DNA from 2 places in the Cedecea sp. Ae19-4 genome. Region 2 is predicted to be linked to the other one. Evidence: predicted binding sites of a transcription regulator. Region 2 holds the regulator's gene; the other holds the start of a gene.
The links. Region 2 encodes Fur, which represses iron uptake genes when iron is present. Its sites were predicted from a motif close to ATAATAATGAGAACNACTATCAA; they were not measured.
Positions count from the first base shown of each region.

Region 1: AAIE02_RS05245 (TonB-dependent siderophore receptor) is a predicted target of Fur. The motif match lies at 1,826-1,848, and genes of this name have one in related genera.

Region 1 is NZ_JBCHWG010000001.1:1,086,155-1,092,257, reverse strand. Features, by position in the region: gene AAIE02_RS05245 (TonB-dependent siderophore receptor) at 1-1,736, opposite strand, end outside; gene AAIE02_RS05240 (alpha/beta hydrolase-fold protein) at 1,888-3,450, shown strand; gene ppsA (phosphoenolpyruvate synthase) at 3,531-5,909, opposite strand.
Region 2 is NZ_JBCHWG010000001.1:433,479-439,581, forward strand. Features, by position in the region: gene chiP (chitoporin ChiP) at 1-1,334, shown strand, start outside; gene AAIE02_RS02005 (ChiQ/YbfN family lipoprotein) at 1,382-1,708, shown strand; gene fur (ferric iron uptake transcriptional regulator) at 1,803-2,249, opposite strand; gene fldA (flavodoxin FldA) at 2,529-3,059, opposite strand; gene ybfE (LexA regulated protein) at 3,239-3,517, opposite strand; gene ybfF (esterase) at 3,659-4,426, opposite strand; gene seqA (replication initiation negative regulator SeqA) at 4,601-5,149, shown strand; gene pgm (phosphoglucomutase (alpha-D-glucose-1,6-bisphosphate-dependent)) at 5,177-6,103, shown strand, end outside.

The DNA of each region.
Region 1 (6,103 bases), 650 kb from region 2:
GTGGAATGCACCTCCGCCTCCAGCCCTTTAGAACGAATTTCACCGGCGTTTTCAAACCAACCCAGCGCGCTGTTGTAGGTCCCAACGTTTGTCTGGCGGAGATCGAACAGCGCCAGCGTCATGAAGGTCTCTTTCAGCGGCTGATACTTCAGGCCCACTTCGGTCTGCTTGCCCAGGCTTGGGTCGAACGGCGCAGCGCCTGGCGCACGGTTGGTCTGCAGATTGGGTTCAAACGAGGTGCTGTAGCTGATATACGGCGACAGGCCGAAATCAAAGGCGTAAAGCAGCCCCGTACGCCAGGTGAACTTGCTGTCATTCTGCTGCGTCGTTTTACTTTTTAACCTGTCCGTCGTGCGCACTTCGGCCCAATCATAACGCCCGGAAAGCAGCAGTTGCCAGTTGTTCCAGCTGAGCTGATCCTGCAGGTACACGCCCGTCTGGTCGAGATTCTGCTGGTCGTCGTTCACCGCACTGAAGGTGCTTTCGTCCACATTGAGGCCATATACCGGATTCGGCCAGTACAGATCGTATTTCGCCCCGGTGCCGCGGCTGAGCTGCTGCCGGTCATGGTTAGACTTGTAATCCAGGCCGCCTAACAGCGTATGCCCCAGCGCGCCGGTATCAAACTGCGCCTCAAGCTGGTTATCCACGCCAAACTCATCGGTATCACGCGTTTCTCGCTGCGCACGGCGCGAAAGTAGCGTCTCGCTTTTTGAGGTGGAATACACGAGGTAACGGTACTTCTGTTTGATGCTGGCGTAACGGGCGTTCTGGCGGAAGGTGAAGATATCGTTGAAGCTGTGCTCGAACTCATAGCCCACCATCGTTTGCTCGCGCCACGACTGGTCGTAATTGGGATCGCTAACGTTAAAGTCCAGCGGGATATACCCCGCCGTGGTTTCCGTCACCAGGCCTGCGGCAGGCAGGAAGTTACGATAGCCCGCCTTCGGGTCTTTCTGGTAGCTGGTCAGTAAAGTAAAACGAGTCTGCTCGTTGGGATACCAGAGCAGCGCCGGCGCAATCGCCAGGCGCTGCTCTTTGTAATCGGCCACCTGGCTGTGCTGCGTGCGTGCGATGCCGTTCAGGCGATAAAGCACCCGATTATCGTCGCTTAGCGAGCCGCCAAAATCAAAAGCCCCCTCGGCCAGATGCTGGTTGCCTGAGCGGAACTGCACTTCATGTATCGCTTCCCTTGTCGGCCGCTTGCTGGTCATGCTGATAAGCCCGCCGGGGTTCACCTGGCCGAACAACACGGATGCCGGGCCGCGCACCAGCTCCACGCGCTCAAGCAGCCACGGGTCAAACGTCCCGGTCTGGGAAGACGCTGTTGCGCCGTAGCTCAGTCCATCAAGATATTTTGGGACATAGCTGAAGCCGCGCACAAACACCTCATCGTTGCGGTTCGAACTGCCCCGATACTCCGTCAGCACCCCGGCCGAATAGCGCAAAGCCTGCGACACGGAGGTAACATCCTGCGCGTTCATTTGGTCGCGGGTAATCACCGAAACCGACTGCGGCGTTTGGAGCAAATCAGCCGCGGTTTTCGTTGCAGACAGCGTTTTGGTAGCCACCATCCCCTTCAGCGGCGCAGAAGGATCCTCGCTAACGGAGCCGGTGACAACCAGAGTTTCCTCGCTGCCCTGCCGCTCCTGCGCCTGAACGCCGTTTCCCATCCCCAGGGCACTGAATCCCATCAGCCAAAGGCCGCAGGTTACCTTATTATTTTTAAAGTGCATGACCGTAACATCCCATGTGATTAGGTGAATTAAGTTCGCCTTTCTCTCCTGTTACGTTTTGTCGTAAAACGCAACGACTCGCAATGTTATTGCAAATCAATCTCATTTGCATTAGCGTGTGTGCACTTTTTTATCAGGAATGATAAACACGATGAGAGCCGCGTGGAGCGCATTAATGTTGGGACTTTGTTCAGCGTCGGCGGTGGCCGCGACCTGTACTTTTACCGGCAGCCAGGGTGAGCAGGATGGGAAGTTCGACGCCAGCGGCGAAATCTGCTTTGCCCTTCCGGCGCTGGGTGAAAATTACGCCAACGTCCGGTTGAGCGGCGTAACCGACGCCAGCCTGGTAGACAGCAAAGGCAGGCTCTGGCGTTCGCTGGTGGAAAATGGGCCGGTGGATGGCCAGCACAATCCGCTTTTTGCCCTGCCCGTCGGTCAGCCTTCTACGCTGGTGCTTCGCGGTGAGCCCGGCAGGCGCTGGCTGTTTCGCTGGCAGATCCGTGAAACCGTGCCGCTCAAGCGTAACGACGAACAATCCCCGGAAAGCCCGGCACTGCTGGCGCTTGAGCAGGCTTTGAGCCACGGCGCAAGTACGGAAGCTTTCTGGCAGGAAAGGCGCGAGCAGGGCACGCCGCTGGTTGAGCCCATCGATGCCAGCCGCAAACGCGTGACGTTCCTGTGGCGAGGCGCACAGGGCAACGTGTTCGTGCTCGGTTCACCGGCCGGTGACCATGACCCGATGTTCCGCCTCGGGCAGTCCGACGTCTGGTATCGCAGCTATGTGGTACCGGCTGATACGCTAATGCAGTACAAACTTGCCCCCGACGTTCCCCTTGTGGAAGGCACCGCGCGCGACCAGCGCCGGGCGATTCTGGTGTCGGCCCAGACTGACCCGCTTAACCCGCAATTCAGCCCCGCAGGCAAAGGCGACCGCTGGAATCGTTTCTCGCTTTTGGACCTGACCGCCCACCGCTATTTTACCCCGCAGGCAACCGCCGAGCCGATTAGGCAGGGCTCCCTGGTTCGCTATCAGGTAGAAAGCAAAAAGCTGGCTAACCGTCGGGAAGTGGCCGTCTACCGGCCACGCGGGGGGCAGCCCGCCCGCTGGACGCTAATGCTGTTCGATGGCCGTATGTACCAGGACCGTTATCATCTCGCCAATGTGCTGGACGGCCTGATAGCCCGTCATGCCCTGCCGCCGGTTAACGCCGTGTTTATCGACAGCCTGGACGGCGAACGACGTGAAAAAGAGCTGCCGCCCAATCCTAATTTCGCTGATTTTATGGCCGAAGAGTTAGTGCCGTGGCTGCACCGCCAGGGCATCACCACCCCGGCACAAAAAACCATCGTGGCAGGCTCCAGCTACGGCGGCCTGGCTTCAGCCTGGGTGGCGCTTCGCCATCCCGAAGCGTTTGGCAACGTGCTGAGTTTGTCCGGCTCTTACTGGTGGGCACCCGAGGGCGAAGCGCCGGGCTGGCTTACCCGTCAGTATCAGGCATCCCCGCGCTTGCCGGTGCGATTTTGGCTGCAGGCGGGACGCTTTGAAAGCAAAGGCGCAGACGGCGGTATTTACCGTAATACGCAACAGCTTGAAGCCGTGCTGCGTGAAAAGGGCTACGAGGTGAGCTTTAACCCCTGGTCGAGCGGGCATGATTATGCGGCGTGGTGCGAGGCCATTATTACCGGCATGAAGGAATTGATTAAGCGGGGATAAGTGTCGGCCCGGTGGCCTGCCCCGCATAAGGCAGGCTCCGGGCCTGATCCCCTCTCTTTATTGCAGAGAAGGGTTGAACGTTACTTATTCAGTTCAGCAAGGCTGAGCCAGGTTTGCACCACGGTGTCCGGGTTCAGGGACAGGCTGTCAATCCCCTCTTCCATCAGCCAGGCGGCAAAGTCTTCGTGATCGGACGGCCCCTGCCCACAGATCCCGACGTATTTACCCTGTTTCTTGGCCGCTTTAATCGCCATCGACAGCAGCGCTTTCACCGCGTCGTTACGCTCGTCAAACAGTTCAGACACCACACCAGAGTCGCGATCCAGGCCCAGCGCAAGCTGCGTCATATCGTTCGAGCCAATGGAGAAGCCGTCAAAGTATTGCAGGAACTCGTCCGCCAGCAGGGCGTTGGACGGGATCTCGCACATCATGATGATCTTCAGCCCGTTCTCACCGCGCTTCAGGCCCTGACGTTCCAGTTCCTCAACCACCGCTTTTGCCTGGGCAACGGTACGCACAAACGGCACCATCACTTCGACGTTGGTCAGGCCCATTTCATTACGCACGCGCTTCATGGCCGCGCATTCCAGCGCGAAGCAGTCGCGGAAGCTGTCTGCTACGTAGCGACCTGCCCCACGGAAGCCCAGCATTGGGTTCTCTTCTTCCGGCTCATAACGCTCGCCGCCCACCAGGTTGGCGTATTCGTTAGATTTGAAGTCAGACAGACGCACAATCACGCGCTTCGGCCAGAACGCCGCGCCTAAAGTCGCGATCCCTTCGGTCAGGCGACCCACGTAAAACTCAACCGGATCGTCATAACCTTTCATCATCGTGCGGATTTCCGCCTGCAGCGCGGGCTCCTGCTGGTCGAACTCCAGCAGCGCGCGCGGGTGCACGCCAATCATGCGGTTGATGATAAATTCCAGACGCGCCAGGCCAACGCCTTCGTTCGGCAGGCAGGCGAAGTCAAACGCACGATCCGGGTTGCCAACGTTCATCATGATCTTCAGCGGCAGATCCGGCATGGCATCAACCGTGGAGCTTTTCACGGTGAAGTCGAGGATCTCCGCGTAAACGTAGCCGGTGTCGCCTTCGGCGCAGGAAACGGTCACGTTCTGGCCGTCTTTCATGCGCTCGGTGGCATCGCCACAGCCCACAACGGCTGGAATACCAAGCTCACGTGCGATGATGGCCGCGTGGCAGGTACGCCCGCCGCGGTTGGTGACAATCGCCGCCGCTTTTTTCATGATCGGTTCCCAGTCCGGGTCGGTCATGTCAGTGACCAGCACGTCGCCCGGCTGGATGCGGTTCATTTCGCTGATGTCGTGGATCACTTTTACCGGACCCGCGCCGATGCGGTGACCAATCGCGCGGCCTTCCGCCACGATCTGCCCCTGCGCGTGCAGCTGGTAGCGTTCCATCACCTGGCCCTGAGAACGCACGGTTTCCGGGCGAGCCTGAACGATGAACAGCTTGCCGGTATGGCCGTCTTTAGCCCACTCGATGTCCATCGGGCGGCCATAATGTTTTTCGATTTGTACCGCCTGCTTAGCCAGTTCCTGAATCTCTTCCTGGGTAATACAGAAGCGGTCGCGATCGGCTTCCGGCACGTCTTCAATCCGCACCTGCTTGCCGTGTTCCTGCGTTGGAGCGTAGACCATGCGAATTTTTTTCGAACCCATGGTGCGGCGAACGATAGCCGGATTACCCGCCTCAAGCGTTGGCTTGTGCACGTAGAATTCATCCGGGTTTACGGCGCCCTGCACAACCATTTCACCCAGGCCCCACGCGGCGGTAATAAACACCACCTGATCGAAACCGGATTCGGTATCAATGGAGAACATCACCCCGGAAGAAGCGAGGTCGGAGCGCACCATACGCTGAACGCCAGCGGAGAGCGCCACGCCGCGGTGGTCGTAGCCCTGATGCACGCGGTAGGAGATTGCACGGTCGTTAAACAGCGAGGCGAAAACGTGTTTCACCGCCACCAGCACGGCATCATAGCCCTGCACGTTGAGGAAAGTTTCTTGTTGCCCGGCAAAGGAAGCGTCCGGCATGTCTTCCGCAGTGGCCGAAGAACGCACCGCAAAAGAGGCCTCGGCATCATCGGAGGAGAGCGTTTGGTACGCTTCACGAATGGCATGCTCCAGCTCAGGCTGGAAAGGCGTGTCAATAATCCACTGGCGAATCTGCGCCCCGGCTTTTGCCAGTTCGCTCACATCGTCAATGTCGGTTTTATCCAGCAGCTCGTAGATACGCTGGTTCACGCCGCTCTGGTCGAGAAACAGGTTAAACGCCTCGGCGGTGGTCGCAAAACCGTTCGGGACGGAAACGCCCATACCCGAAAGATTGGTAATCATTTCACCCAGGGAGGCATTTTTGCCTCCGACCCTGTCTACATCATTCATGCCAAGTTGGTTATACCAAAGCACCAGCGGTGACGAGCCGTTATTGGACATCGAAACAATCCTTTTTTAAATGAATGGGTACAAGAAACACCAGACTTCGTATTTAGCTTTGCATATTCTTAGGGGGGAATGAAACCAGTGAATCGTTCAAGCAAAATAAAATATGACGTTTTCGGATAGATCCGCTCATTTCATAAACCATTGATTATCATATAATCCTCACAGTTTAGATGGGTATAGTATTG
Region 2 (6,103 bases):
TCGTGGCTCCGCAGGCTAGCGCCGCGGGCTTTGTTGATGACTCCACGCTGACCGGCGGCATCTATTACTGGCAGCGTGAACGTGACCGTAAAGACGTCTCCGACGGTAAGTACAAAACTAACCTGTCGCACTCAACCTGGAACGCCAACCTCGACTTCCAGTCTGGCTATGCGGCCGATATGTTTGGTTTTGATATTGCCGCTTTCACCGCCATTGAAATGGCCGAAGACAGCGCCAGCGGTCACCCGAACGAAATCGCATTCTCCTCTAAAAATAAAACCTACGACGAAGACTACTCCGGCGATAAAGGTGGCATCAGCCTTTATAAAGCGGCGGCCAAATTCAAATACGGCCCGGTTTGGGCTCGCGCAGGTTACATTCAGCCAACCGGTCAAACGCTGTTAGCACCACACTGGAGCTTCATGCCTGGTACTTATCAGGGGGCTGAAGCGGGAGCCGCATTTGACTACGGTGATGCCGGTGCGCTGAGCTTCTCCTACATGTGGACTAACGAGTACAAGGCGCCATGGCACCTTGAAACCGACAAGTTCTACCAGAACGATAAAAAGACCAAAGTTGACTATCTGCACTCCATCGGCGCGAAGTATGACTTCAAAAACGATCTGATTCTGGAAGCCGCATTCGGTCAGGCTCAGGGCTTTGTTGATCAGTACTTTGCTAAAGCCAGCTACAAATTCGACGTTGCAGGCAGCCCGCTGAGCACCAGCTACCAGTTCTACGGCACCCGTGATAAAGCCGCGAACAACACCATCAATGATATCTACGATGGCACCGCATGGCTCCAGGCGCTGACATTTGGCTATAAAATTGGCCAGGTCGACCTGCGTCTGGAAGGGACCATGGTGAAGGCAGAAGGCCAGCAGGGTTACTTCCTGCAGCGTATGACGCCAACCTACGCGTCTTCCAACGGTCGTCTGGATGTGTGGTGGGATAACCGCTCTGACTTCAACGCCAACGGTGAAAAAGCCGTGTTCTTCGGTGCAATGTATGACCTGAGCAACTGGAACCTGCCGGGTTGGGCAGTGGGTGCTTCTTACGTTTATGCATGGGACGCAAAACCATCTACATGGGCGCTTGATGCTTCCGGTAACCGCCAGGATCTCGCTTCCAACAAGATCAAAGAGTCTTCTTACAGCCTCGACGCCATGTATACCGTACAGGAAGGCCGTGCGAAAGGCACGCTGTTCAAACTGCACTTCACTCAGTACGACAACCACTCCGACATCCCAAGCTGGGGCGGTGGGTACGGCAACATCTTCCAGGATGAGCGTGACGTGAAATTCATCGTGATTGCTCCGTTCACCATCTTCTGATGTGAAACCGGGCGCGCAAGCGCCCGTTTTTTTATAAGGAACCGAACATGAAAAAGATTCTGCTGATTACCGCCGCTGTATTCACGCTGTCTGCCTGCGTTCAACCTCCTGCACCTCCGGAAGATTCACGCCTGAAGCAGGCCTATAGCGCCTGTATCAATACGGCGGAAGGCAATCCGGATAAAATTGAAGCCTGCCAAAGCGTGCTGAACGTACTGCGCCAGGAAAAACAGCATAAAGCGTTTGTTGAGAAAGAAACGGTGAACGTGCTGGATTACCAGAAATGTATCCAGGCAAGAAAGAGCGGCAATGATGAAGCCGCGAAGGTACGCTGCGATAAGATTTGGCAGGAGATTCGCGCCAATAACAGCTGATAGCCTTTTTCAGTCAATAAAAAAACCGGCAAGGGAAACCTGCCGGTTTTTGCTTTTAAACGCCACCGAAGCAGCGTTTGTTAATGCGGATTACTTATTTAGGATCGTGGGCCGTGTCGTCTTCGCGGCAGTCACCTTCAGCACAGTGTCCGTACAGATAGAGGCTGTGGTTAGTCAGGCGGATGCCGTGGCGAGTGGCAATTTCACGCTGGCGGGATTCAATAGAATCATCGCTGAACTCGATCACTTTACCGCAGTCGAGGCAGATCAGGTGGTCGTGGTGATGCTGCTGGGTCAACTCAAAAACGGACTTGCCGCCTTCAAAATTATGGCGGGTCACGATCCCTGCATCATCAAACTGGTTCAGCACGCGATAGACGGTCGCCAGGCCGATTTCTTCGCCCATGTCGATCAGACGTTTATATAAGTCTTCCGCGCTGACGTGATGATTTACCGGCTCTTGCAGCACTTCGAGGATTTTTAATCGAGGAAGCGTGACTTTCAAGCCGGCCTTCTTTAATGCGGTATTGTTGTCAGTCATGCGGAAAGTGTCCTGTTGCTTAACGATTCGCTCAAACTGCAGTGAGCGTAAAGAGTAATGCGTCTCATTATAGAACTGCTACTTCTAAATGGGAACCGCAAGTATGGTGCAAAATAAGGCTGAAAAATCGTGGCGGCGTCGCCATTTACAGTAATTATCAGCCAAGCTATCAGGAAGACATTGTACAGGGATGTACGAGAAAGTTACAAACTTGTAGCAATTATTTTCATTGCTAAAAGCTATCAAGATGGCGCAAATGCTGTATTTGCGCCAGAGAAATCAGGCGTTAATGATATCCGCCAGATTCAGTTCTTCAGAAACCTGTTTAACCCACTTCTCAACGCGCTCAGCGGTCAGTTCCGGCTGGCGATCTTCATCGATGGCCAGGCCGACAAAATTGTCGTCATCCGCCAGGCCTTTGGAGGCTTCAAAGTGGTAGCCCGCGGTTGGCCAGTGGCCCACAATCGCCGCGCCGCGCGGTTCGATAATGTCGCGAATGGTGCCCAGCGCATCACAGAAGTATTCCGCGTAGTCTTCCTGGTCGCCGCAGCCGAACAGCGCCACCAGTTTACCGTTGAAATCGACTTCTTCAAGCGTAGGGAAGAAGTCATCCCAGTCACACTGGGCTTCGCCGTAGTACCAGGTCGGGATGCCGAGCAAGAGAATGTCGAAACCTTCGAGATCTTCTTTGCTGCTTTTAGCAATGTCATGCACCTCAGCAACGTCTTTACCGAGCTGTTTTTGAATCATTTTCGCGATATTTTCGGTGTTACCGGTGTCGCTGCCGAAAAAAATGCCTACGATTGCCATGAGTAAAATAACCTCTTGAAACTTAATAGTATGCTGGCCGTTCAATGCCCACGTATAGGGCAATCATAGCAGAACAGCTCCAGCAGCGGAAACAGCTATCACGCCCGGGTGCACAGTCTGCAACATGGTTTTGCTCACCCTTTTGAGATTTCAGATAACCCGCAGGGTGGCTGAAGGCGTTACCCGAGATTTTTAAGCTGCTCGAACAGCATCTCTTCGATCAGTTCGCTGCGGCTGATGTTACGGGCGTCAGCCAGCTGGTTGAGGGCATCGACCGCCTCATTGTTCAGTTTTAGCTCAACCCGCTTCAAACCACGCACTTTATCGCGCTTCAGCTGATTGCGCTTATTGATACGCAATTGCTCATCGCGCGAGAGCGGATTAGTTTTCGGCCGCCCGGGGCGACGCTCGTCCGCGAACAGATCTAATGTAGTACGGTCCGTTTGTTCTTTTGCCATGATTAGAATACTGACAGGAAATTCTGGCTGCAGGGGCAGGGTGCCGGTGCAATTAAGCGCGCCATCATACATCAGCGCGCCATTCGCGCCAACGCGTTAGCGACTTCAGCTGCCCGGTCGGTCTGTTTTTAATCAGTTTTTCTACTCTGCGTCGATATAACGGTGGATCGCCCGTAGAACGGCATCCGGTTTTTCCGCATGAACCCAATGACCCGCTCCAGCGATGACGTGAGCACGGGCCTGTGGGAACTGACTTAGCAGCGCCTCGCGGTGGCTTTCATCAACATATGGAGAATTCCCGCCGCGAATAAATAGTGCAGGATATGGCCAGGCCGGAACAGGCCGCCAGCCAACGATAGTTTCGTATTGCTGCCAAAGCACGGGCACGTTGAACTTCCACTCGCCGTCAGCAAAGGATTTCAGCAGAAACTGAATGACGCCTTCCTCAGCTACGTGGTCGCGCATGATTTGCGCCGCCTGCTGGCGAGTTTTTACGCCCGCTTCGGTGACCGCGCGAATAGCCGCGAAAATTTCGTCGTGACGGCGAACCTGATAGTTAACCGGCGCAATATCTATCATCACAATCTTATCAATACGCTGAGGGGCTATTGCGGTAAGCGCCATCACCACTTTGCCGCCCATGGAATGGCCAATAAATGTGGCCTTCTCGATGCCGTATTCGTCCAGCGTGTCCAGAACGTCCCCGGCCATTGCGGCATAGCTCATATCATCACTGCGCGGTGACAGCCCGTGATTGCGCAGATCGATCTGCAGCAACGCATGATCTTTACCCAGATCACGTGCCAGGACACCCAGGTTATCCAGGCTGCCGAACAGGCCGTGGATCAGTACGATAGGGGAATTGCTATTCAATTGTTGCGCAGTTTGCAGGCGAGCATTTAATTTCATGGCAAAGTTCTTTATTTTGGTTCGTTTGGTTAGGGTATCATGTTGGCATTCTCGCGGGCGTGCGGCAAATATTCAGTTTACTCTGACTTTGAGTCGCCTCTCCTGTTCGCTGTTGGGATTTGACCCTATAATCCCAACGACTTGTATTCAGAAAAGATATCGCACTGGATTAAGATGAAAACAATCGAAGTTGATGACGAGCTTTACCGCTATATTGCCAGCCAGACTAAACACATCGGCGAGAGCGCGTCAGACATTTTACGGCGTATGCTTAAATTTACCGCCGGGCAAACACCAGCAGCCACTTCTACGCCCGCTGCGCCTGAGCGCGCTGCGGCTCCCGTTGTTGAAGAAAAACCTGCGAACACCGCTCGTAATCGCGTGCGTGCCGTTCGTGAGCTGCTGCTTTCCGACGAGTACGCTGCCCAGAATAAAGCCGTAAACCGCTTTATGATGGTGCTGTCCACGCTGTATATGCTGGATGCAAAAACCTTTGGCGAAGCCACTGAATCGCTGCATGGCCGCACCCGCGTCTATTTTGCTGGCGATGAGCAAACTCTGCTGGCAAACGGCAATCAAACCAAGCCGAAACATGTTCCGGGCACCCCATACTGGGTGATCACCAATACGAATACTGGTCGTAAATGCAGCATGATCGAACACATCATGCAGTCAATGCAGTTCCCTGCGGAGCTGATTGAAAAGGTTTGCGGCACTATTTAAAAACCTGGCGTCAGTAAGGAAGAGCCAATGGCTAACCACGATCGTGCGGGTCAACCTGCACAACAGAGCGACTTGATTAACGTAGCCCAGCTTACGGCGCAGTATTACGTGCTTAAGCCAGTGGTGGGGAATAGCGAACACGCGGTGAAATTCGGGACCTCCGGCCACCGCGGCAGTGCAGCACGGCATAGCTTTAACGAACCTCATATTCTGGCGATTGCGCAAGCTATCGCTGAAGAACGCGCAAAGAATGGGATCACCGGTCCATGCTATGTGGGCAAAGACACCCACGCGCTGTCCGAACCTGCGTTTATCTCCGTGCTGGAAGTGCTGGCCGCTAACGGCGTGGACGTCATTGTGCAGCAGGATAACGGCTATACGCCGACGCCTGCGATTTCTAACGCCATCCTGGTGCATAACCAAAAGGGCGGCCCTCAGGCGGACGGGATTGTTATCACGCCATCCCACAACCCACCGGACGACGGCGGCATCAAGTACAACCCGCCAAACGGTGGCCCGGCTGATACTAACGTCACCAAAGTCGTTGAAGATCGCGCTAACGCGTTGCTGGCCGACGGCCTGAAAGGCGTGAAGCGCATTACGCTGGATAAAGCCTGGGAAAGCGGTCACGTTCAGGCGCAGGATCTGATTCAGCCGTTCATCGAAGGGCTGGTGGATATCGTCGACATGGCCGCGATTCAAAAAGCGGGCCTGAAGCTGGGGGTTGATCCTCTCGGCGGTTCCGGGATCGAATACTGGCACCGTATCGCGAAGCATTACAACCTCGATCTGACCATCGTGAACGATCAGGTCGACCAGACCTTCCGCTTTATGCACCTGGATAAAGACGGCGCAATTCGCATGGACTGCTCCTCCGAATGTGCGATGGCGGGCCTGCTGGCGCTGCGCGACAAATTCGATCTGGCGTTTGCCAACGACCCGGATTACGACCGC